Regions from separate parts of the Streptomyces sp. NPDC012827 genome, predicted to be linked through region 1. Evidence: riboswitches for the same ligand, from Rfam matches in the RefSeq annotation. Region 1 holds a riboswitch; each other region holds the start of a gene.
What was found. A riboswitch is a leader RNA that binds a small molecule or an ion and turns the genes downstream of it on or off. The one in region 1 is predicted to bind cyclic di-AMP.
Positions count from the first base shown of each region.

Region 1 (5,815 bases):
ACCGGGGCGGGCACCGGCCCGCACCGCTCGACGGCAGGACGGTTCTCGTGGTCGACGACGGGCTCGCGACCGGGGCCACCGCGCTCGCGGCCTGCCGGGTGGTCCGTGCCCGGGGCGCGGCACGGATCGTGTTCGCCGTCCCGGTCGCCCCGCGCGGCTGGACCACCCGCCTCGGCGGGGAGGCGGACGAGACCGTCTGCGTCCACACGCCCGACGGGTTCACCGCCGTCGGCCAGTTCTACGAGGACTTCTCCCCGACCTCCGACGAGGAGGTCGTCGCCCGGCTCGCGCGCAACCGGGCGGTGCACGGACCCGTCGTCCAGGAGACGGACGTGCGGATCCCCCTGCCGGAGGGCGGGGGCGCCCTCGCCGGGCGGCTGGCCGTCCCCGAGGACGCACGTGGCATCGTCGTGTTCGCCCACGGCAGCGGCAGCGGCCGGCACAGCTCCCGCAATCGCGCGGTGGCCGGGGCCCTGAACCGGGCGGGGCTCGGCACGCTCCTCTTCGACCTGCTCACGGAGGAGGAGGCGGCCGACCGGCGGCTCGTCTTCGACACCCCGATGCTCGCCGGACGCCTGTCCAGGGCCACGGAGTGGCTCGCGGCGGAGCCGGTGGCCCTGGGGCTGCCGCTCGGCTGGTTCGGCGCGAGCACGGGAGCGGCCGCCGCCCTGTGGGCGGCGGCCGAGCCGGGCGGTGAGGGCGGCGGGGCCGGGGCCCGGCCCGTGGCGATCGTCTCGCGCGGGGGCCGGCCCGACCTGGCCCACGAACGGCTGGCCCGGGTCGACACCCCCACCCTCCTGGTGGTGGGCGGGCGCGACACGCTCGTCCTGGACCTGAACCGCACAGCTCGGACGATGCTGCGCTGTGAGAACCGGCTGGAGGTCGTGCCCGGCGCCACCCACCTCTTCGAGGAGCCGGGTGCCCTGGAGGAGGTGGCGGAGCTCGCCACCTCCTGGTTCACCGGGCACTTCGGACGCCGGACGGGCGCTCCGGTCAGTACGGGCCGTTGACGTTGTCGATGGAGCCGTAGCGGTCCGCCGCGTAGTTGCAGGCGGCGGTGATGTTCGCGACCGGGTCGAAGAGGTCCATGGACGTGCCCGGCACGTGGTAGGCCATGAAGGTCGGCTCGATGACCTGGAGCAGGCCCTTCGACGGGGTGCCGGCCGCGGCGTTGGAGTCCCACAGGTTGATGGCCCGCGGATTGCCGGAAGACTCGCGCATCACATTGCGCAGGATGCCGTCGTACGAACCGGGGATGCCGTACCGGGCCATGACGTCGAGCGACTCGCGGATCCAGCCGTCCAGGTTGTCGGCGTAGGCCGTCGTGGCGGCCCGGGCGGCAGGGGCCGCGGGAGCGGCGGCCGGAGTCGCGGCGGCACCGGAGGAGCCGGGAGCCGCTCGCCGCTCGCCGCGGCTCGCCCGCTCGGTGGCGCCGGCCGGGGACTTCGCCGCGGGAGCCTTCGCGGAATCCCGACGAATCGTCAGTTCGAGTCCGGGGTGAATGAGTGACGGATTGTCACCCACCACGGTCCGGTTGACCCGGTAAAGAGCCTTCCAGCCGCCTTGAATTCCCTTCTCCCGTGCGATGCCGGAAAGGGAGTCGCCCTTCACGACGGTATAGGTGCGGGTCGCGGCGGGGGCGGCGGGGGCGGTGGGAAGCGCGGCGGGGGCGGCCGCGGCAGGGAGCGCGTGGGCGGCGGTCTGTGGGGCCCCGGAGACCGGCTGGGCGCCGGCCGAGGCGGGCACGACCAGCGGCAGGGCCAGCGCCGCGCCGCCCGAACCGGCGAGGGCGAGACCACGGGGGACGGTGCGGCGCCGAGGGCGGCGGTGCTTACCGTGTGCAGGCATGACGGGTTCCTCTCCGGCGCCTGCGGGGTGAGCTGTCGGGTTCGGACGGGAGGTGTCCGGCCGCGCGCACGCGGCTTCACCCCGAGCCGTTCCGGAAGTCCGGACCGGCGTGTTCGTGGGTCCCCCGCTCCTGCCGTCGGGTGAAAAGGGAGGTTTTCAGGCGGTGGCAGGATTCGGCGGTCCGCCTGAATGGGGGTGACCGTAGGCCAGAAAGGGGGCCCGGAACAAGGCGTCGCGTCACGCATGCGCGGAAAAGAAGTTCCCGGAATTCCCGTATTCAAGATCCTGTTTCCCGGCGGTCTGCCGAACGGCCTTGCGGCACCGGGCCCGGCGGTCCCCGGCACCCGATCGGGCGGGCCGGGAAGTGAAACGCGTCACCCGGAACGCAATGTCCGCATATGCGCTGTAATTCCGATCGAAAGAGAAGGGGGCGAAATACCCCCACTCGCGACGGCGCGAAAGGGGTGGAAGGATGCCGCGCCCACGAATGGAGCAAATATCGCGAAGTCGACATTTGGGATGCAGGATGAGCTCCTCCGACCTCGGGAGCCGCCCATGCCCTCCGCCCCTTCCCTCCTCGGCCCCGACGCCCTGGACCGCGAGGCCGCCGCGCTGTACGAGAGCGCGACCTGGCGGCGGATCGTCGAGAACTGGCACAGCCCCGCTCCCGCTTCCCCCGGCGAGGACGCGGGCCCGGGGGACTGGCGTGCCCTCCTGTCCGTCCCCGTGGACCGGCTCGTCGCCGAGGCGCTCGACGCGCTGCCGCCCGCCCTGCCCGCCGAGCGCCGGCTGCCCGGCCGGGTCGGAGCCGTGCTCCCGGACCGCCTGCACGCGTGGCGCCGGATCGGCCAGGGCGATCTGCGCCCCTCGGTGCACCTCGGCTACGCCCGTCAGGTTCTGGAGGAATGGGGCTGGCAGAACGCTCCGTACAGGCTCCGCGACGCCCGGGGCGCCCGCTGCGTCTGCGGCGCCCTGCTCGCCGCCCACCGTCTGGGCTACGGCAGCGCCGACACCATGAACCACGCCGCCGCCTGGATCGTCACCGAGCTGCGCGCCCGGGGCTGGACCGGGCTGATCGGCCCCTGGAACCGCGCACCCGGCCGGACCGCCTCCGACGCCCTGGCCCTGCTGGACGCCACGGCCCGCCGGGCCGCCCGCGCCGGCCACTGAGCGGCCGCCCGTCCTCGCGGCCGTGATGCCAAGGGCGGGCGGTGGCGCGGCCGGTCAGACGGTCAGCACCTTCACGCCCGCCTCACCGAACCGCGTGACCGCCTCCGCCGGGACGGCGGTGTCCGTGACGAGGAGGTCGACACGGTCGATCCCGCAGATGCGGGCGAACGCCCGCCGGCCCAGTTTCGAGGAGTCCGTCACGACCACGACCCGGCTCGCGCGCTCGGCGAACAGGCGGCTGACGGCCGCCTCCTCCTCCTGATGGGCCATCACGCCCAGCTCGGCGTCGATGCCGTCCACACCGAGCACCACGGTGTCCAGCACGACCTCGCTGAGGACACCGGCCGTCAGGGGCCCCACCAGCTCGTACGTCTGCGGACGCGCCACCCCGCCCGTCGTGACCAGCTTGACCGCCGGCCGCACGGCCAGCTCGCCGGCGATGTTCAGGGCGTTGGTGACCACGGTCAGCGCCGGTGCGGCGGGGACGGCACCCGGTGTCTCCGCCCGCTCGCCCGCGAACCGCACCGCGAGCGCCCGCGCCACCTCCGTCGTCGTCGTACCCCCGTTGAGTCCCACGACCTCGCCGGGGGCGATCAGATCCGCCACGGCCGCCGCGATGCGCCGCTTCTCCGGCGCGTGCCGCGTGGACTTGTAGCGCAGCGGCAGCTCGTACGAGACGCCGTGGGCGACCGCGCCGCCCCGGGTCCGCACCAGGAGCCGCTGCTCGGCGAGTTCGTCCAGGTCGCGGCGGATCGTGGCGGCGGAGACGTCCAGCGCCGCGGCGGCCTCCTCGACCTCCACCCTGCCGGAGCCGGCGAGCAGTTCGAGGAGCGCGTTCCACCGCTCGTGCTTGGCCATGTGTGCCGTTCCTCCCGCTCGTCCGCGCGTCCGATTCTAACCGCCGCGCTGCGCGGGACCTGGAAAGTGGTTGCGTGCATCTGCTTGAATCCGACTTGATACGAGCAACTTCAATCATCTCCCTGTCTCTCTGTCGCAAGGAGCGCCGCATGACCTCCCGTACCTCCGCGGAGATCGCCTCCCAGCCCGTCACCTGGCGCCAGGCGGCCCGCAGCCTCGGCCGGCACACCACGGCCCTGCCCCGGCGCGGCGAGCGCGTCGCCGTCATCGGCTGCGGCACCTCCTGGTTCATGGCCCTGGCCTACGCGGAGCTGCGCGAGGCCGGCGGCCACGGGGAGACCGACGCCTTCGCCGCCTCCGCCTTCCCGTACGGCCGCCGCTACGACCGGGTCCTCGCGATCACCCGCTCCGGCACGACGAGCGAGGTCCTCGCCGTCCTCGCCCGGCTCCGGGGCGACGTGCCGACCGGAGCCCTGACGGCCGACCCCACCACCCCCGTCATGGACCTCGCCGACGCGGTCGCCGTCCTGGACTTCGCCGACGAGGAATCGGTCGTGCAGACGCGGTTCGCCACCACCGCCCTGGCGCTCCTCCGTGCCCACCTGGAGTCCGAGGGCGCCCTGCCCGAGGGCGTCGCCACCGTGGAGGAGGCGGCGGGCGACGCCGAACGGGCCCTCGGCCTCCCCCTGGACGAGGCGCTCGTCTCCGCCGAGCAGCTCACCTTCCTGGGCACCGGCTGGACCTACGGACTCGCCCTGGAGGCCGGCCTCAAGATGCGCGAGGCGGCGGGCGCCTGGACCGAGGCGTATCCGGCGATGGAGTACCGCCACGGGCCCATCAGCATCACCGGCCCCGGCCGGGTGGCCTGGGGCTTCGGCGCCCTGCCCGCCGGGCTCGCGGACGAGGTCCGCAAGGTCGGCGGCACCGTGGAGGAGAGCGACCTCGACCCCATGGCCGACCTCGTACGCGCCCAGCGCCTGGCCGTCGCGTTCGCCGAGGCGCGCGGCCTCGACCCCGACACCCCCCGGAACCTGACCCGCTCGGTCGTCCTGGCGGACCTCGATGGCTGACCGCCCCTCCGGCCGACCGCCCCTCCGGCCGGCCGCCACCCCCGCCGCACCCACCGTCCCCACGGGAGAAGGACCATGCCGCTGACGCCCACCGACGAGATCGTCCGCCGGGCCCGCACCGCCGGCCGGGGCGTCGGCGCCTTCAACGTCCTCCAACTGGAGCACGCCCAGGCGATCGTGGCCGGGGCGGAGAGCGCCGACCGGCCGGTCGTCCTCCAGATCAGCGAGAACACGGTCCGCTACCACGGCGCCCTGGAACCGGTCGCCCTCGCCTCCCTCGCCGTGGCCAGGGCGGCGAAGGTGCCCGTCGCCGTCCACCTCGACCACGCGGAGAACGCCGAGCTGGTGCACGAGGCGGTCGCCCTCGGCCTCGGATCCGTCATGTTCGACGCCTCCACGCTCCCGTACGCGGAGAACGTCGCCGCGACCCGCGAGGTCGTGGAGTTCTGTCACCGGCACGGCGTGTGGGTGGAGGCCGAACTCGGCGAGATCGGGGGCAAGGGCGGGGCGCACACCCCCGGGGTCCGCACCGATCCCGACGAGGCCCGCGCCTTCGTCTCGGCCACGGGGGTCGACGCGCTCGCGGTGGCGGTGGGCAGCTCCCACCAGATGCTCACCCGTGACGCGGTCCTGGACTTCACGCTGATCACCCGGCTGCGCGCGGCGATCGACACCCCGCTGGTGCTGCACGGCTCCTCGGGTGTCGCGGACGCCGACCTCACCGCCGCGGTCGCCGCGGGCATGACGAAGGTGAACGTCTCCACGCATCTCAACAAGGCCTTCACCCGGGCCGTACGGGCGCACCTCGCGGAGCACCCGGAGACGGTCGACCCCCGCCGCTACCTCGGCCCGGCCCGCACGGCGGTGGC
Region 1 is NZ_JBIBBY010000013.1:145,926-151,740, reverse strand. It holds gene ACFY60_RS26845 (alpha/beta family hydrolase) at 1-1,010, shown strand, start outside; gene ACFY60_RS26840 (transglycosylase SLT domain-containing protein) at 994-1,848, opposite strand; cyclic di-AMP (ydaO/yuaA leader) riboswitch at 1,853-2,037, opposite strand; gene ACFY60_RS26835 (hypothetical protein) at 2,404-3,018, shown strand; gene ACFY60_RS26830 (DeoR/GlpR family DNA-binding transcription regulator) at 3,073-3,876, opposite strand; gene ACFY60_RS26825 (SIS domain-containing protein) at 4,026-4,946, shown strand; gene ACFY60_RS26820 (ketose-bisphosphate aldolase) at 5,022-5,815, shown strand, end outside.

Region 2 (5,815 bases), on a different contig from region 1:
CACGGTCCTCACGCACCGCACCTTCTGGCTGTTCTCGCTGGCCATGACCGGCTCGTACGTGCTGTCCTTCCAGGTCTATCTGGCCCTGCCGCTCGCGGCCGGGGGTACGGGCCTGACCACCGCCCTGTTCGTGGTGTCCGCGCTGGTGGCGCTGGCCGGGCAGCTGCGCATCACGGCCTGGTGCAAGGCGCGGCTGCGGCGCGAGCGGTGTCTCGTGCTGGGCCTCGCCCTGATGGGCGCCGCCTTCCTGCTCCCGGCGGCGTTCGGGCGGGGAGTGGCGGGGCTGCTGCTGTGCGCGGCGGTCCTGGCCGTGGCGAACGCGGTGCTCTACCCGTACGAGATGGACACGGTCGTCGCCCTGTCCCGGGGGCGCTGGGTGGCCACCCACTACGGGCTCTACAACACCGTGTGCGGGATCGGCATCACCCTGGGGAACCTGGGGACCGGCGCCCTGCTCGACGTCACGGGCTGGTCGGCGGTGCCGTGGCTGGCCCTGTGCGCGGTGGGACTGGTGTGCGCGGGGGCCGTCGCACTCCTGGCCCGCGGCGGCCGGCTCGCGGCGCCCCCGCCCGAGCGGCCCGAGCAGTCCGCGTCGTCGGAGCAGTCCGCATCGCCCGAGCCGCCCGCGTCGTCGGAGTCGTCCGCGCCGCCGGAGTCGTCGAAGCCCGGCCCCGCCTGATCGCCCGGCTCCTTCCGGCCGGTCGACGCCCTGGGCGTCCCGGGGCTCCTTGATCGCCCGGGTCCCCCGGTCGGCCGTCCGGGAGTCGCCGCCCGGCGGGGGCGCGGGGACCCTGGGAGGGCGCGGTACGGGCCGCGGCCGGTATCGACCGGGCAGGAGAGCACAGGTGGGGCACCCTCTGGGAGCGACGGGTGACGGGCGGCGGGACGACGAGCCCCGCCGCCCGTACCGCGGTGCGCGCCGCTTCCTCCGGGCGCTGCCCCCGCTGGTCATCGCGGGCGGTGCCGTCTTCGACCTGTCGACGCCGCCCCAGTTCACGGCCGCGCCGATGTTCTCGGCTGCCCCGCTCATCGCCGCGCCGTTCTTCTCCACCCTGACGACCCTGCTCACGGGCATCGCCGCCGTCCTCGCCTGCCTCGGTCTGCACGCCTACAACGACACCCTCACCGAGGTCCCGTCCCTCACCGAGGCCCTCACCGTCATGACCGTCTCGGCGCTCGGCCTGCTGATCAACCGGGTCGTCCGGATCAGCGGGGAGCGGCTCGCCTCCGCGCGCGTCATCGCGGAGACGGCGCAGAAGGCGGTGCTGCCGACGCCGGCCGAACGGATCGGCGGGCTCCACTGCGCGGCGCGGTACGAGGCGGCGCAGGCGGACGCGTTCATCGGCGGCGACCTCTTCGCCGTCCAGGACACCCCGCACGGGGTGCGGCTGATCGTCGGGGACGTACGGGGGAAGGGCCTGGACGCGGTCGAGGCCGTGGCCGTGGTGATCGGCGCGTTCCGGGAGGCCGCCGAGCAGGAACGGACCCTGGAGGGGGTGGCGCAGCGACTCGAACGGGCCCTGGCCCGGGAGGGCACCCGGCGGCACGGGCTCGACGCCTTCGAGGGATTCACGACGGCGGTCCTGGCGGAGGTGCCGCCGGGCGCCGGGGTCGTACGGATCGTGAACCGGGGACATCCGCCCCCGCTGCTGCTGCGGGCGAACGGCGGCCTGGAGACGCTGGAGCCGGGCCAGGCGGCCCTGCCGCTCGGCATGGGCGAGCTGGCGGCCTGGCCGGACCGGGCCGACGAGCGGGCCTACCCGCCGGGCGCCACCCTCCTCCTCTACACCGACGGGCTCTCGGAGGCGCGGAACGCGCAGGGCGTCTTCTACGATCCGGCGGAGCGGCTGGCCGGGCGGATCTTCCCGGGGCCGGAGGAACTCCTCGACGCGCTCGTGGACGACGTACGGCGGCACACGGGCGGCGGGGCGACGGACGACATGGCGCTCCTCGCGGTGAGCCGGCCGGCGACCGGACAGCCGGAGCGGCGCCGGACGATGCCGGTGGTGGCGCCCGGCGGTGGGCGCCGTCACCACCCGTGACCGAGAGGTCTCCCAGTGATAACAATTGACTTACCGTCAGTTTTAGTGTGGACGGGGCTTCCGTTTTGAGAGGGGGTCAACTCGGGCGATTCCCTGCCAATTCAATGAACGATCACCGGGAACGGCTTGGAATAGGACCCTCGTCTCTATTAACGTTCGATAACGCAGCGCGGTCGTCCCAGTCGTCGCAAGAGGCGACACCGTGCGCACGCGCCGAATCCCGAAAGGGAACCGGGGAACCACCACTTGGGGTGAATCGGGCCCCTCGCACCTCGTGCGAAACCGCCCGTAGGAGACCTTCCTGCTCCGAACCCGTCAGCTAACCCGGTAGGCGAGAAGGAAGGAAAGGAGCGCGCCTCCGTGGCGTCCAACACCCCTGCACCCGAGGCCTCGTTCGATCCCTTCGGCGGCGCGGGTGCCGCCGGCTCCGCCGGGGAGTGGAACCCGACCGAGGGAACCCTCCGCGCCGAGAGCCGCTCCGGCGGCCGTCACCGCGTCGTCAAGCAGCGCTCCAACTTTGCCCGTTCCTCCACCGTCCTCGGCGTCGGCGTCATCGCGGCCGTCGGCGCGGGCGGTCTCGCCACCGCGCAGGACAGGCCCCCGGTCGCCATATCGCTCCCGGACCTTCCGGACCTCGGTCTGCCGGACGCCCACGACCTGCCCGGCGTCGGCGACCTGCTTCCCGACGAGGCACCCGAGCCGGTCAGCGCCGAGCGCGCCAACCCGAACCCGCTCACCGCCGCCGCGTACACCACGCTCTCCGAGGAGAGCACCACGGCGGCCGCCACCGCGAGCGCCGCGACCGGCACGGCCGGGCCCACGGCCGGAGCCGCCGACGCGGGCGAGGCGCTGCGCGCGCGCATCCTCCAGCAGGCCGAGCAGCAGCAGACCTCCGCCGACGCCGCCGAGCGGGAGGCCGCGGAGCGCGCCGCCGCCGAGAGGGCCGCCGCCGACGCCCGCGCCGCCGCCGAGAAGGCGGCCGCCGAGGCCGAGGCGAAGGCCAAGGCGGAAGCGGAGGCGAAGGCCAGGGCGGAGGCCGAGGCCAAGGCCGAGGCGGAGCGGATCGCGGCGGAGAAGGCCGAGGCGGAGCGCCTGGCGAAGCTCGCCGCCGACTACGCGATGCCCCTCTCCTCGTACACCCTGACCTCCACCTACATGCAGTCCGGCAACATGTGGTCCTCCGGCTACCACACCGGTCTCGACTTCGCGGCGCCCACCGGCACCCCGCTCAAGGCCGTGCACGGCGGCACCATCACCTCGGCCGGCTGGTCCGGCTCCTACGGCTACCGGATCGTGCTGCAGCTCGCCGACGGCACCGAGATCTGGTACTGCCACCTCTCCTCGATGACCGTCGCGGCGGGCCAGACCGTCGGCACCGGCGAGACCATCGGCCGCGTCGGCGCCACCGGCAACGTCACCGGCCCCCACCTCCACCTGGAGGTCCACACGCCCGGCGGCGACGGCATCGACCCGGCGCAGTGGCTCCGCTCCAAGGGTCTGTCGCTCTAGCAGCAGCACGGGGACCGTCTACCTCGAAAATCCCGGAACATGCCCGCCGGTGTTCCCGGATCAGGCGCGCCGGTCCCCCGGCGTGTGATCAGCTCCGGTACGGATTGAAGTCGCCGTAGTCCAGATACTGCGGCGGCGCCCACGCCAGCCCGGTGGCCCGCGCCGCGTACGTGAGCGCCGGGGAGGCGACCGGGCGGCGCTGCCACAGATGGTGCAGCAGCTCCTGCTCCCGCGCCGTGAAGTCCGGGCCCGCCACCCCGCGCCGGGCCCGGTCCCGCAGGAACGCGAGGGTCGTCGCGAACGACTCGTACTCGCCCACCGCCCGCGCCGCCTCGGGCCCGTACGCGCGGGCGGCGTAGGCGCGGGCCACCTGGCGGGCGCGCAGGGAGGAGAGTGCCGGAGGTTCGGCGGGGGCGAGCCAGCCGGCCGCCGCGTACGCCGGGAGCACCCGCGAGATCGTGCGCAGTTCGCGCTGCCGGCTCCACACGGCGAGCCAGGTCAGCAGCCCGAAGGCCGGAACCATGAAGACCGCGTACACGGCGTAGAAGGCGAGCGGGCCGCCGAAGGTGGCCGAGCCGTTCCAGAGGGCGTGGACCCCCATGGCGAGGAGCAGTCCGGCGAGCGGCAGCAGTACCTTCCGCAGCCGCCTGCCGCGGGGGGCGAGCGCGGCGAAACCGAAGCCGAGGCCGGTCAGGACCGTGAACAGCGGGTGGGCGAAGGGGGACATGACGACCCGGACGAAGAAGGTCGCGGCGGTGACCGACCCGAGTCCTGAGGTGCCGAACTCCTGGTCCTCGCCGAAGGCGTTCCCCAGGTAGAGGATGTTCTCGGTGAAGGCGAAGCCGGTGGCGGTGAACCCGGCGGCCACCACCCCGTCGACGGGGCCGCCGAAGTCGCGTCTGCGGAAGAGGAACAGGAGCAGGATCGCGGCGGCCTTCGCGCTCTCCTCCACCACCGGCGCGATGACGGTGGCGCCCAGGTTGTCCGCCGCGTCCGGGTCGGCGGTGGCGGTCGCGATCCAGCGGACCGCGAAGGAGTTGGCCAGGATCGCGACGAGCGCGGCGGCGAAGGCGCCCCAGGCGAAGGCGAACAGCAGGTTCTTCCACGGGCCCGGCTCCACCCGGTCGAGCCAGCGGAAGGCGGCCATGAGCAGCGGTACGGGGAGCACGGCGAGGCCGAGGCCCACCAGGAAGCCCTCGGTGCCGGTCTGTTCGCGGACCAGCGCCAGGATGACCAGGGCGCAGAGCGCCAGCACGGTGATCACGGCGACGGCCCGGACCAGCCGGCTGCGCCAGAACGCGCGGCGCGGCCGGTAGCGCCACTGGGAGCGGTCCGCGGCGACCGGGAAGGCGGGGTCCCCCGGGGCGCGGTGCGGAACGGGCGCGGCGGCTCCGCCGTGGGCGGGGTGTTCGGACGCGGGGGCTTCGGCGGGCGACTGGGACACGTCGACGACCCTAACGAGGGCCGCCGACAGCGGCGACGGGGTTACGGGCCAGGCTGTCCCGGCCCGGCCGTACGGGCCCTGACCGTCCGGGGGTCGCTACCGGTCGTCCCGGTCCCGCCGCTTCCGGGCGAAGAGGAGGTCGTGGACGACGTGGCCCTTGTCCAGCCCCTGCCCCTCGAAGCGGGTGAGCGGGCGGAAGGCCGGCCGGGGGGCGTAACCGCCGTCGGGCACGGTGTTCTCGAAGTCCGGGTGGGCGGAGAGGACGTCCAGCATCTGCTCGGCGTACGGCTCCCAGTCGGTGGCGCAGTGCAGCACCCCGCCGGGCCTGAGCCGGGTCGCGAGCAGCGTGAGGAAGTCGGGCTGGATCAGGCGGCGCTTGTGGTGCCGCTTCTTGGGCCAGGGGTCCGGGAAGTAGACGCGGCAGCCGTCGAGGGAGTCCTCGGTGAGCATCTCGCGGAGCAGGATGATCGCGTCGCCGTTGGCCACGCGGACGTTGGTGAGCCCGTTGCGGTCGGCGAGGCCGAGCAGGTTGCCCTGGCCGGGGGTGTGCACGTCGACGGCGAGGATGCCGGTGCCGGGGTCGGCGGCGGCCATCTGCGCGGTCGCCTCGCCCATCCCGAAGCCGATCTCCAGGACGACCGGCAGCCCGCCGAACATCTCGCCGAGGTCCAGGACCCGTTTGCCGTCGATGTCGAGACCCCAGTCGGGCCACCGCCTCAGCATCGCCTCCGCCTGCCCGGCGGTCACCCGGCTGCGGCGGGGCTGGAAGCTCCGGATCCGCCGCTCGAAGTGCGCGCCGGCGGGGTCGGGCGAGGGCCCT
Region 2 is NZ_JBIBBY010000002.1:19,502-25,316, reverse strand. It holds gene ACFY60_RS03475 (MFS transporter) at 1-679, shown strand, start outside; gene ACFY60_RS03470 (PP2C family protein-serine/threonine phosphatase) at 846-2,042, shown strand; cyclic di-AMP (ydaO/yuaA leader) riboswitch at 2,244-2,391, shown strand; gene ACFY60_RS03465 (M23 family metallopeptidase) at 2,403-3,551, shown strand; gene ACFY60_RS03460 (PrsW family intramembrane metalloprotease) at 3,640-4,995, opposite strand; gene trmB (tRNA (guanosine(46)-N7)-methyltransferase TrmB) at 5,092-5,815, opposite strand, start outside.
Region 2: it holds a riboswitch for cyclic di-AMP, as region 1 does, so the genes downstream of both, ACFY60_RS03465 (M23 family metallopeptidase) here and ACFY60_RS26840 (transglycosylase SLT domain-containing protein) in region 1, are expected to answer to the same signal.

Region 3 (5,815 bases), on a different contig from region 1:
CGCCGAGGCCGAGGGCGTGGACCCGGAGGCGGCCCTGCGCGCGGCCGCCCGCGCCTACCGCGACGCGATCCGCGCCGCGGAAGGGCTGTAGGACAGCGACCAGGCCCGGCTCAGGGTGCGCGCGGGGCGCGGGCCGCCGGGTCGAGCCAGGGGAGCGGCGGGCGGGCCAGCAGCCACTCCGCGCGCGTGGCCGGACGGGCGGCGAACCGGCCCACCGGCGGCAGCGTGTCGTGCCGGATCCGGGCCGGGTCCGCCCCCAGCTCCTGAAGCGTGCCGGCGACCTCCGTCAGGAAACCCGGCGGCCCGGCCAGCCGCACCTCGTGCTCCGGCCACCGGACGCACGACCGCAGCGCCGTCAGCAGCCGCTCGGTCGCCTGCTCCCGGGGACGGCCGGGCGCCGCCGTGATGAACGTGACGCTCAGCCCCGGCAGGCGCGCGCCCAGCCGCTCCGCGTCCCCCCGCCCGTACAGGTACTCCTTCGCGCGCCCCACCACGAACAGCCGCCCCTCCAGGTCCGGCCCGCGCCCGGCCGCCTCCTCCAGGAGCGCCTTCACCGGCGCCCAGCCCGTACCCGCGCATATATAGGTGTGCAGGGCGTCCGCGGGCCCGTCCGCCGCCAGCGCGCCGCCGGGCGCGCTCAGCCGCAGAACCTCCCCCGGCCCCGTCTCCTCCACCAGCACCGTGCTCATCACCCCGCCGGGCACCCGGCTCACGTGCAGCTCCACCGTCCCGTCCGGGCGGGGCGCGTTGCCGAGCGAGTACGTCCGCCAGACGCGCGGGGCGCGCAGCGAGCTGACGCTCACGTACTGGCCCGGGCGGTACGGGAAGGGCCGGCGGGGCCGGAGCGTGAGGACGGCCAGATCCTCGCCGTACCGCGCGTGACGCACCACGTCCGCGTCCCACCAGGCGGGCTCCCCGGCCCCGGCGGCCTCCTCCGCGCCCCGGAGCATCAGCTCGGCGACCCGCCCGTACGCCTCGCTCCAGGCCTTCTCCGCCTCCACCGTCCAGGCCGCCCCGGCGGTCTGCGCGAAGGCGGCGAGCAGGCTCGTGCCGACGGCGGCGTACAGCGGGGGAGAGGCCAGGAACTTCCGGTGGTCCCGGCCGAGGTGCGTCAGGTAGGAGGTGAGCCGGGGGTCCTCCAGGTGGGTCACCACGTGGGTGAGGGCGGCGAAGAGACGGTCCCGCTGGGGCCGCATGTCGGCGGGGAACAGCTCGCGTACGCCCGGGTTGTGGCGGAAGAGATGCGCGTAGAAGAAGGCGACGGCGTGTTCGGCCCGTCTCTCGACGACCGCGAACGTGCTCCTGAGCAACTGGGCATCCACGGGGGGAATCTAGGCCACCCGCCCTCACCGGGGGTCCGCGCGATCTTCATACGTCAGGTCGGGGACCCGGGGGCCGGAGGGGACGGGGGACGGTCGGGGCCCCCGGAGGCCGGACGGGGCGGGCGGTACGGTCGGGGGGTGAGCAGCACCCCCGTACCGCCCCCCGAGCCCTCCGCCGTACCGCCCCAGGTCCCGCCCCCGGCGCCCGCCCTCTTCACCTGGGAGTTCGCCACCGACCCGTATCCGGCCTACGCCTGGCTGCGGGAGCACGCCCCCGTTCACCGGACTCGGCTGCCCAGCGGGGTCGAGGCCTGGCTCGTCACCCGGTACGCGGACGCCCGGCAGGCCCTCGCCGACCAGCGGCTCTCCAAGAACCCCGTCCACCACGCCGAACCGGGCAAGACCGGCATTCCGGGCGAGCGCAGCGCGGGGCTGATGACGCACCTGCTCAACATCGACCCGCCCGACCACACCCGGCTGCGCCGGCTCGTCTCCAAGGCCTTCACCCCGCGCAGGGTCGCGGAGTTCGCCCCGCGCGTGCGGGAGCTGACCGACCGGCTCATCGACGGCTTCGCGGAGAAGGGGGAGGCGGACCTCATCCACGACTTCGCCTTCCCCCTGCCCATCTACGCCATCTGCGACCTGCTGGGCGTGCCCGCCGAGGACCAGGACGACCTCCGGGACTGGGCGGGGATGATGATCCGGCACGGCGGCGGGCCGCGCGGCGGCGTCGCCCGGTCGGTGAAGAAGATCCGGGGCTACCTCGCCGAGCTGATCCACCGCAAGCGGCAGGACCTCGGCGACGACCTGATCTCCGGCCTCATCCGGGCCGGCGACCACGGCGACCACCTCACCGAGGCCGAGGCCACGGCCATGTGTTTCGTCCTGCTTTTCGCCGGTTTCGAAACCACCATCAACCTCATCGGCAACGGCACCTACCAGCTGCTGCGGCACCCGGAGCAGCGCGAGCGGCTCCAGGCCTCCCTGGCGGCCGGTGAGACCGGACTCCTGGAGACGGGGGTCGAGGAGCTGCTGCGGTTCGACGGGCCGGTGGAGCTGGCGACCTGGCGGTACGCGACCCGGGACCTGAGCATCGGCGGGCAGGCGATCCCGGCGGGCGACCCGGTCCTGGTGGTCCTGGCCGCCGCCGACCGGGACCCGGCACGGTTCACGGAGCCGGACACCCTGGACCTGGCGCGGCGGGACAACCAGCACCTGGGGTACGGGCACGGCATCCACTACTGCGTCGGCGCGCCGCTCGCGCGCCTGGAGGGACAGGTGGCCCTGGCCGCCCTGCTGACCCGGCTGCCGGACCTGCGGCTCGCCGCCGACCCGGCCGAACTGCGGTGGCGCGGCGGGCTCATCATGCGCGGTTTGCGCACGCTTCCGGTGGAATTCACCCCTTCCGTACGGGTGGCTCCGGCTGAGGGTTCGTCAGAAGTGTGATCTTCACGTGATCGCGGGGCGACCGACTTGTGACGGACGTTCGAATGCCGCTACGTTTCGCGGCAGTCTTCAGCCGTCACGCGAAAGGCGTACGTATGCGCTCCGGGAACGGACGACACCGTCGACCCCGTCAGGCCCCCGCTCTCGTCGTCGCGGCGGGCGTGACCGGATCCGCCATGGCGCTGCCGCTGCTCGCCACCGGATCCGCCTCCGCCGCCGACGCGGCCACCTGGGACCGGGTGGCCGAGTGCGAGTCGGGCGGCCAGTGGAGTGCCAACTTCGGCAACGGGATGTACGGCGGGCTCCAGTTCACCCAGGAGAGCTGGGAGCGGCACGGCGGGCTCGCCTACGCCCCCAGCGCCGACCTGGCCAGCCGCGCCCAGCAGATCGTGGTGGCCGAGAAGGCGCTCGCCTCGGGCGCGACCGACTGGGCCACCTGCGCCCCGATCGCCGGGCTGGGCAACGACGGGAAGGCGCCGGGCGTGAACCCGGGGCCGGCCGTCACGCTGCCCGAGGAGACGGGCCCCGCCCCGGAGTCGAACCGCACGGCCGGCACGCCGACCGCCTCGCCCGCCTCGCCCGCCGCGCAGGTCTCTCCGTCCTCCCCGGCCTCCTCGGTGCCCGTACCGCGGGCCTCCGGCGCTCCCGCGGCCTCCTCGGCCCCGGACGCCCCCACGGCCTCCCGGACGCCGGGAGCGGCCGGGACGACCGCCGCCCCGGACGCCTCCACCCACCCGGCCGCGCCGGGTGCCTCCACCCACCCGGCCGCACCGAGCGCGCCGACGGCTCCCGGCACCTCCGACACGCCCGGAACCTCCGGAACGCCCGAAAAGCCCCGTACGGCGGAAGGTGACGCTCCGTCGAGCGCGCCCGGCACCGGCAAGCACCGGGGTGACGCCGCCCCGGAGGAAACCGGCAAGACGGACACTTCTGCCGAAGCAGGTCGTCATGCCGCACCGACGGACAAGAAGTCTGAAACTCCGGCAAAGGCTCCGGTCGTCGATGCGTCGCCGACCGGAGTGGACGCAACGGACAGTCAGGACACTTCGGACGCCTACACGGTGCGCCCCGGGGACAACCTGACCGTCATCGCGCAGGAGCGGCAACTCCCCGGAGGCTGGACCGCCCTCTATGACGCCAACCGGCGGACGGTGGGCACCGATCCGGACCTCATCCTGCCTGGTCAGAGCCTTGATCTGACGATCGGTTCGGCGCCGTCGGCCGGGTAGTTCGAGAGGTAATGTCCGGTTCTGCTCAAGTGAGACATGGATCTCTTCGCCCCAACTGGCGCGGCTTGTGCGGAAGATTTGATTCCGTGACCTCTCACCTGCGCAAACACCCTCCGCCGGAAGGACGGTAGGGGCGTTATTTCCGCAATGCGCCCCTTTGAACTTCCGGCAGGAGTGTGGCTACGGTCGTCATCGCTCGCCACCGCGGGCCCCGTCGACCGAGAACGCCGAGTCCTGCCGCCGGCCGATGGGAACAGTCGTCGCGTAAGCGCCGTAGGCAGGAGCGGGGGACCCAAGGTAAGTGCCGGCCCCGGTCGTCGAGAAGGACGACCGACGTTCGGCTTGGGGTGAAGCCGCGTGCTAGGACACGCGGCCGGGCAACTCTTCGGCCCGAACCCGACAGCTCACCTCGCAGGCGTCGGTGAGGAGAATCTCCATGCTGTTTTCCGGCAAGGGCAAACACCGCCGTCCCTCCAAGGCCACCCAGGTCGTCACGCTCGTCGGCGTCACCGGTGCCGCCGTCGCCGCCCCGCTGATGGCCACGGGCACCGCCTCGGCCGCCACCGCCTCCGAGTGGGACCGCGTCGCCCAGTGCGAGTCCGGCGGCAACTGGTCCATCAACACGGGCAACGGCTACTACGGCGGCCTGCAGTTCTCGGCCTCCACGTGGGCCGCGTACGGCGGCACCGCCTACGCCTCCACCGCCAACCTGGCCTCGAAGTCGCAGCAGATCGCCATCGCCGAGAAGGTCCTCGCGGGCCAGGGCAAGGGCGCCTGGCCGAGCTGCGGCGTCGGCCTCTCCCGCGCCACCTACAGCGGCGGCACCACCGAGACCCAGAAGCCGACCGGCACCACCACCTCGCCCGAGCGCCGCTCCGAGCAGCCGACCACGCGCAGCACCAAGCGCACGGCTCCGAAGGCGACCGCCCGCGAGACCTCCAAGAGCGTCACCGCCCAGGCCGCTCCGCAGGAGCGCCGCAAGACCGTCACCACCCCGACCGGCAAGAAGGTCAAGAAGGGTGACGGCGAGTACAAGGTCGCGGCCGGTGACACCCTCGCCACCATCGCCCAGGCGCACGGCGTCAAGGGCGGCTGGGCCACCCTCTACGACCTCAACCAGGACGTCGTCGAGGACGCCGACCTCATCTACCCGGGCCAGCAGCTCCACCTGAAGTGAGCCTCGCGGCCCTGACGAACCTCCCGCGGTGACCACCCCGGTCCGGCGTGCCCCCCGTGCACGCCGGACCGGGGTTCCGTCTGTTACCCATGAGTACCCGCGGGCGGTTCGTCCCGGGATGCATGCCCCCGGGTCCTTTTTCGTCCCACGGGGCGGGCGCCCGGCGGGCCGGAGCCCCCGGGCCGGTTAGGCTCTTGTCGCAAGGCGAACGAGCCTTGCGCCGTATGCGTCACACCTAGCGTCACATCCCAGAAGGAGATGCTCGTGCCGTCCATCGACGTCGTCGTAGCCCGGGAAATCCTGGACTCCCGAGGCAACCCCACGGTCGAGGTCGAGGTCGGCCTCGACGACGGCAGCACCGGCCGTGCTGCCGTCCCGTCCGGTGCCTCCACCGGTGCGTTCGAGGCCCTCGAGCTCCGTGACGGCGACCAGAACCGCTACCTCGGCAAGGGCGTCGAGAAGGCCGTCCTGGCCGTCATCGAGCAGATCGGCCCGGAGCTCGTCGGCTACGACGCCACCGAGCAGCGCCTGATCGACCAGGCCATGTTCGACCTGGACGCCACCCCCGACAAGTCCTCGCTCGGCGCCAACGCCATCCTCGGCGTCTCCCTCGCCGTCGCGCACGCCGCCTCCGAGGCCAG
Region 3 is NZ_JBIBBY010000012.1:250,522-256,336, forward strand. It holds gene ACFY60_RS25875 (nucleoside triphosphate pyrophosphohydrolase) at 1-91, shown strand, start outside; gene ACFY60_RS25880 (globin domain-containing protein) at 111-1,322, opposite strand; gene ACFY60_RS25885 (cytochrome P450) at 1,461-2,768, shown strand; gene ACFY60_RS25890 (transglycosylase family protein) at 2,930-3,997, shown strand; cyclic di-AMP (ydaO/yuaA leader) riboswitch at 4,257-4,430, shown strand; gene ACFY60_RS25895 (transglycosylase family protein) at 4,434-5,174, shown strand; gene eno (phosphopyruvate hydratase) at 5,439-5,815, shown strand, end outside.
Region 3: it holds a riboswitch for cyclic di-AMP, as region 1 does, so the genes downstream of both, ACFY60_RS25895 (transglycosylase family protein) here and ACFY60_RS26840 (transglycosylase SLT domain-containing protein) in region 1, are expected to answer to the same signal.

Region 4 (5,815 bases), on a different contig from region 1:
TTCGACCTGCGGGCGCTGCTCGCGGAGCGCGGGGGCGAGCGGTACGAGCTGCACGCCCGGCACCTCAACCCGCAGCTGCCCCGGATGCTCCGGACGATCGGCTTCGACAAGGTCTACGAGCGCGCCGAGGGCGCCCACTTCTGGGACGCCGACGGCAACGACCACCTCGACATGCTCGCCGGCTTCGGCGTGATGGGCCTCGGACGCCACCACCCGGTCGTCCGCAAGGCCCTCCACGACGTCCTCGACGCGGGCCTGGCCGACCTCACCCGCTTCGACTGCCCGCCCCTGCCGGGGCTGCTCGCCGAGCGGCTGCTCTCCCACAGCCCGTACCTCGACCGGGTCTTCTTCGGCAACAGCGGCACCGAGGCCGTGGAGACCGCGCTCAAGTTCGCCCGGTACGCCACCGGCCGCCCCAGGATCCTCTACTGCGACCACGCCTTCCACGGTCTGACCACCGGCGCGCTCTCCGTCAACGGCGAGAAGGGGTTCCGCGAGGGGTTCGCGCCGCTCCTGCCGGACACCGCGATCGCCCTCGGCGACCTCGACGGCCTGGAGCGCGAGCTGCGCTCCGGCGACGTGGCCGCCTTCGTGGTCGAGCCCATCCAGGGCAAGGGCGTCCACGAGGCGCCCCCCGGCTTCCTGCGCGCCGCCCAAGAGCTGCTGCGCCGGCACGGGGCCCTGCTCATCGCCGACGAGGTGCAGACCGGCCTCGGCAGGACCGGGGACTTCTACGCCCACCAGCACGAGGAGGGTGTCGAACCCGATCTGGTCTGCGTCGCCAAGGCGCTCTCCGGCGGCTACGTGCCGGTGGGGGCCACCCTCGGCAAGGACTGGATCTTCAAGAAGGTCTACTCCTCCATGGACCGGGTCCTGGTCCACTCGGCGAGCTTCGGCTCCAACGCCCAGGCCATGGCCGCCGGGCTCGCGGTCCTCTCGGTGATGGAGAGCGAGGGCACGATCGCCCACGTCCGGCGGATCGGGGACCTGCTCCTCGGGCGGCTCAGGGAGCTCGTCCCGCGGTACGAGCTCCTCCACGAGGTCCGCGGCCGCGGACTGATGATCGGCATCGAGTTCGGCCGGCCCACCTCGCTGGGGCTGCGGGGGCGCTGGGCGATGCTCCAGGCGGCCCGCAAGGGACTCTTCGCCCAGATGGTGGTCGTCCCGCTGCTCCAGCGGCACCGGATCCTCACCCAGGTCTCCGGCGACCACCTGGAGGTGATCAAACTGATCCCGCCGCTGGTCGTCGACGAGGCCGACGTGGACCGCTTCGTCACGGCGTTCACGGCGGTCATGGACGAGGCCCACGGGGGCGGCGGGCTGATGTGGGACTTCGGGAGGACACTCGTACAGCAGGCGGTCGCCCAGCGCTGAGCGGCGGCGGCATGGATTTTGCCTCCGGGGCAAGAAAGTTGCCTCGGAGGCACGATCCTGGCGCAATGGACGCATGGACCACGCCCCCGGGGGAGACTCCCCGGACCCCGCCCCGCCCGGCGCCGTCCCCGACGTCGCCCCCCAGCTGCGGGCCCTGCGCCGCCGCCGCGGGCTCACCCTGGAGGCCGCGGCGCAGCGTGCCGGGCTCTCCCCGGCCCACCTCTCGCGCCTGGAGACGGGGAACCGGCAGCCCTCGCTGCCGATGCTCCTCGCCCTGGCCCGTACCTACGGTACGACGGTCTCGGCCCTCCTCGGCGAGGCGCCGCCCGAGCACGACCCCGTCGTCCGGGCCGGACGCTCCGAGCCGGTCGAGGCGGACGGCTGGATCTACCGCCAGGCGGGCGGCGCCGGGCGCGCCCTCCAGGCCCTGCGGGTCCACGTCCCCCACGCCACCCGGGCCGACATCGTGCGGGTCCACCCGGGGGAGGAGTGGATCCACGTCCTGGAGGGGCGGGTGCGGCTCGCGCTCGGCGAGACCGTGCACGTCCTCGATCCGGGTGACAGCGCGCACTTCGACTCGCTGACCCCGCACCGCATCGGCGCCGCCACCCGATCCGGCGCCGAGCTGCTCTTCGTCCACACCCTGATGCAGAGTCCCGTCGCCGAACTCTGCCTCGGCGACGGAAGTCCGCACCTCCGCTGACGCCCCCCGCCGGCCCGCGCGGGCGACTCCGCGACGACCGGCGACGACCCGACCCTGACGAGGAACCTGTGACGATTCCTCAGGAAAGGACCGATATGTCCGACAAGTCCGCACCGGTGACCGGCGAGGAACGCGGCGGCGGTAAGTTCCCCAAGGGGCTGGTGCTCCGCCTCTTCGCCTATCTGATCGCGGGGCACCTCTTCGCCGGCTTCCTCTACCTGCTGTTCCTGTTCGGCGGCCGGAACCAGTGAGCGCGGCGTGCCGGGGCCGGTCGGGTCACGCCTCCGTGAGCAGGCGTTCCCGCAGCAGCTCGCGGGTCCGGGCGGACAGCCCCAGGCCCTGGGTGAGATAGGCCTCCGTCGAGCCCCAGGTCGCGTCGATCGTCTCGAACGCCGCCCGCAGGTACTCCACCCGCGCGTCGAACAGCGGGCTCAGCAGCTCCATCACCTCCGGCGACATCGCGTCCGGGGCGGTGGAGCTGCGGCGCACCTTGTAGCGGCGGTGCGGGTCGTTCGACAACGCGTAGTCCGCCTCGATGGCCTCCCGCTCGACGCCGAGGGCGAGCAGGGTGATCGCGATCGACAGCCCGGCGCGGTCCTTGCCCGCCGCGCAGTGCATCAGTGCCGGAACGCTCTCCTCGGCCATGGAATGCAGGATCCTGCTGTGCTCCGCCGTCCGCTCGACAATCATCTTCCGGTACGAATCGGACATCCGGGCGGCGGCCTTGCCGTCGCCCAGGATCTCCCGGAGCTGCGCGAGGTCCCCGCCCCGGACGAGCTTCCAGAACTCCTTGCCGTCGGCCGGGTCGTTCAGGGGTATGTTCACGTTCCGCACGCCGGGCAGCTCGACGTCCGGGCCCTCCACCCGCCGGTCGGCCTCGTTGCGGAAGTCGAAGACCGTGTGCAGGCCCAGTGAGGCGAGGAAGACGGCGTCCTCCTCGGTCGCGTGGGCGAGGTGGCCGCTGCGGAAGAGGCGACCGGGGCGCACGGCGCGCCCGTCGGCCGTCGGCAGGCCGCCCACGTCCCGGAAGTTGCGGACCCCGGTGAGCCGGGGCTCGTCCGCCGCGGTGGGCGGGATCTGCGGCAGCTGCTGCGTCACGGATGCTCCTGGAAGTAGGCGTTCGGTGGCCGACACGCGTGGGGTTTCTGGCGCAATCATCCAGGGAGGACCCCGCCTGACGCACCCCCTCGGACAGGAATGAGGGATCTGTCCGAATTGAGGCATTGCGGGTAACTCGCGCCGGTTGCAGGCGAGATGGGTTGTCGTGCGTGAGCAGGGTCATAGAGGTGACGCATCGTGGCCGCCCGCCCGGAGCAATTGCCCTGTGCGAAAGGGGGATCGAGGGTCCGTGGTCCACGGAGGGTGACCGGAATTCCGGCGGAGAACGCCGGAGGTGAATGCCGTGGAAAAAGAACGGCTTGTTCCCGCCGACCCCCCTCGTCTAGCGTCACCGTCACTCCGGTCGGACCGCCGAATCCTGCCACCGACCGGAATTCATACCCAGCCCACTCGCGTGGCAGGAGCGGGGGACCCAGGAAGTACGCCGGTCCCGCGACGCAGGACGGCTCGGGGTGAAGTCGCGTGGACACGCGGCCGGACATCTCCAGTCCGAACCCGACAGCTCACCTCGCAGGCGCCGGAGAGGAATTCGCCATGCCCGCGAAGGGTAAGCACCGCCGACCGAAGATCAATTCCCTCACCCGCGGTTTCGTCGCCGCCGGCACCGGAGGCGCCGTCGTCGCGCTTCCGCTCCTGGGCGCGACCGGCGCCCACGCCGCCGAGCAGGCCGCCCCGGCCGCCGCCGTCCAGACCCACGCCGTGGCCGCCGCGCAGGTGGCGCAGACCGCCCAGGCCGCGCCCGCCGCGAAGAAGGCCGCGCCGAGGACGTACTCCGTCGTCAGCGGCGACTACCTGTCCAAGATCGCCACCGAGCAGGGTGTCGAGGGCGGCTGGCAGGAGCTGTACGCGGACAACCGCCAGGTCGTCGGCGAGGACCCGTCCCTGATCCTGCCCGGGATGAAGCTGACGCTGAACGGCGAGAACGCCGCCGCGCCGAAGGCCGCTCCCAAGGCGGAGCGCAAGGCCGCCCCGAAGACCGAGCGCAAGGCCGCCCCGAAGAAGGAGCAGTCCCGCGCCTCCCGGAGCAGCGAGCGCGCCTCCGCCCCGGCCACCACCTCCACCGCGGCGCCGTCCACCGGCAGCTCCACGGCCTCCTCCGGCTGGGTCGCCCCGGTCGCCGGTGGCGTCTCCACCCCGTACCGCGCCTCCGGCTCCATGTGGTCCTCCGGCTACCACACCGGTGCCGACTTCATCGCCTCCTCCGGCACCACCGTCCGCGCCGTCGGCGCCGGTACGGTCGTCTCCGCCGGGTGGAGCGGTGCCTACGGCAACGAGGTCGTCATCCAGCACGCCGACGGCAACTACTCGCAGTACGCCCACCTCTCCTCCCTGGCCGTCTCCGCCGGCCAGTCCGTCAGCGGCGGCCAGCAGATCGGCCTCTCCGGCTCGACCGGCAACTCCACCGGCCCGCACCTGCACTTCGAGATCCGGACCTCGCCCAGCTACGGCTCCGACATCGACCCGCTGGCCTACCTCCGCCAGCACGGCGTCTCCCTCTGACCCGCCGCGCTCGAGAAGCGCGCGCGATCAGGCTCCGCGGTGGCCCGGCACTCCTGTGCCGGGCCACCGGTTTGTTCCGGTCTTGGGGAAATCTTTATCGGTGGCATATGTCACCCGCCGTCAACCCCTCCTTACGGTCGCGTAGGTCACATCCCGGAAGGAAGGATGTGCTCCCGTGGCAGACGATTCGAGATCAACAGACAAGAACGCATTCGGGTCGTACGCGGCGATCGGTGACAGCTTCACCGAGGGCGTCGGAGACCCCGGCCCCGGCGGGACGTACATCGGCTGGGCGGACCGGTTCGCGGTCCTCCTCGCCGACCAGCTGCCGGAACCCGAGGACTTCCGCTACGCCAACCTGGCCGTACGGGGGCGCCTTCTCGACCAGATCGTCGCGGAACAGGTCCCGCGGGCGAAGGAACTCGCCCCCGACCTGGTGACCTTCTGCGCCGGCGGCAACGACATCATCCGCCCCGGCACCGACCCCGACGACGTGGCCGCGCGCTTCGAGCGCGCCGTCGCCGACCTCACCTCCTCCGTCGGCACGGTCATGGTGACCACCGGCTTCGACACCCGCGACGTGCCCGTGCTCCGGCACCTGCGCGGCAAGATCGCCACCTACACCGCGCACGTCCGGGCCATCGCGGACCGCTACGGCTGCCCGGTCCTCGACCTGTGGTCGCTGCGCTCCGTCCAGGACCGGCGCGCCTGGGACAGCGACCGCCTGCACCTCTCGCCCGACGGCCACACCCGGGTCGCCCTGCGCGCCGCCCAGGTCCTCGGCCTGCCGGTGCCCGCCGACCCGGACCAGCCGTGGCCGCCGGTGCCCCCGCGCGGCACCCTCGAGGTACGCCGCGACGACATCCACTGGGCCAAGCAGTACCTGGTCCCCTGGATCGGGCGGCGGCTGCGCGGCGAGAGCTCGGGCGACCACGTGGAGGCCAAGCGCCCCGACCTCATGCCCCTGTAGCCGGGTTTCATGCCCCCGGAATCCGGGGGAGGGCGGGGAAACCGGTGGGGATCCGCTCCAGGACCCCGCCCGCGAACACGTCGTACAGCGGCAGCGTCTCCAGGTGGACGTAACCGATGTGGCAGTCGCAGACGGCGAGGGGACAGACA
Region 4 is NZ_JBIBBY010000011.1:264,523-270,337, forward strand. It holds gene ACFY60_RS24525 (aspartate aminotransferase family protein) at 1-1,374, shown strand, start outside; gene ACFY60_RS24530 (helix-turn-helix domain-containing protein) at 1,448-2,077, shown strand; gene ACFY60_RS24535 (DUF6126 family protein) at 2,173-2,328, shown strand; gene ACFY60_RS24540 (tyrosine-protein phosphatase) at 2,354-3,175, opposite strand; cyclic di-AMP (ydaO/yuaA leader) riboswitch at 3,570-3,726, shown strand; gene ACFY60_RS24545 (peptidoglycan DD-metalloendopeptidase family protein) at 3,731-4,696, shown strand; gene ACFY60_RS24550 (SGNH/GDSL hydrolase family protein) at 4,872-5,666, shown strand; gene ACFY60_RS24555 (STM4011 family radical SAM protein) at 5,674-5,815, opposite strand, start outside.
Region 4: it holds a riboswitch for cyclic di-AMP, as region 1 does, so the genes downstream of both, ACFY60_RS24545 (peptidoglycan DD-metalloendopeptidase family protein) here and ACFY60_RS26840 (transglycosylase SLT domain-containing protein) in region 1, are expected to answer to the same signal.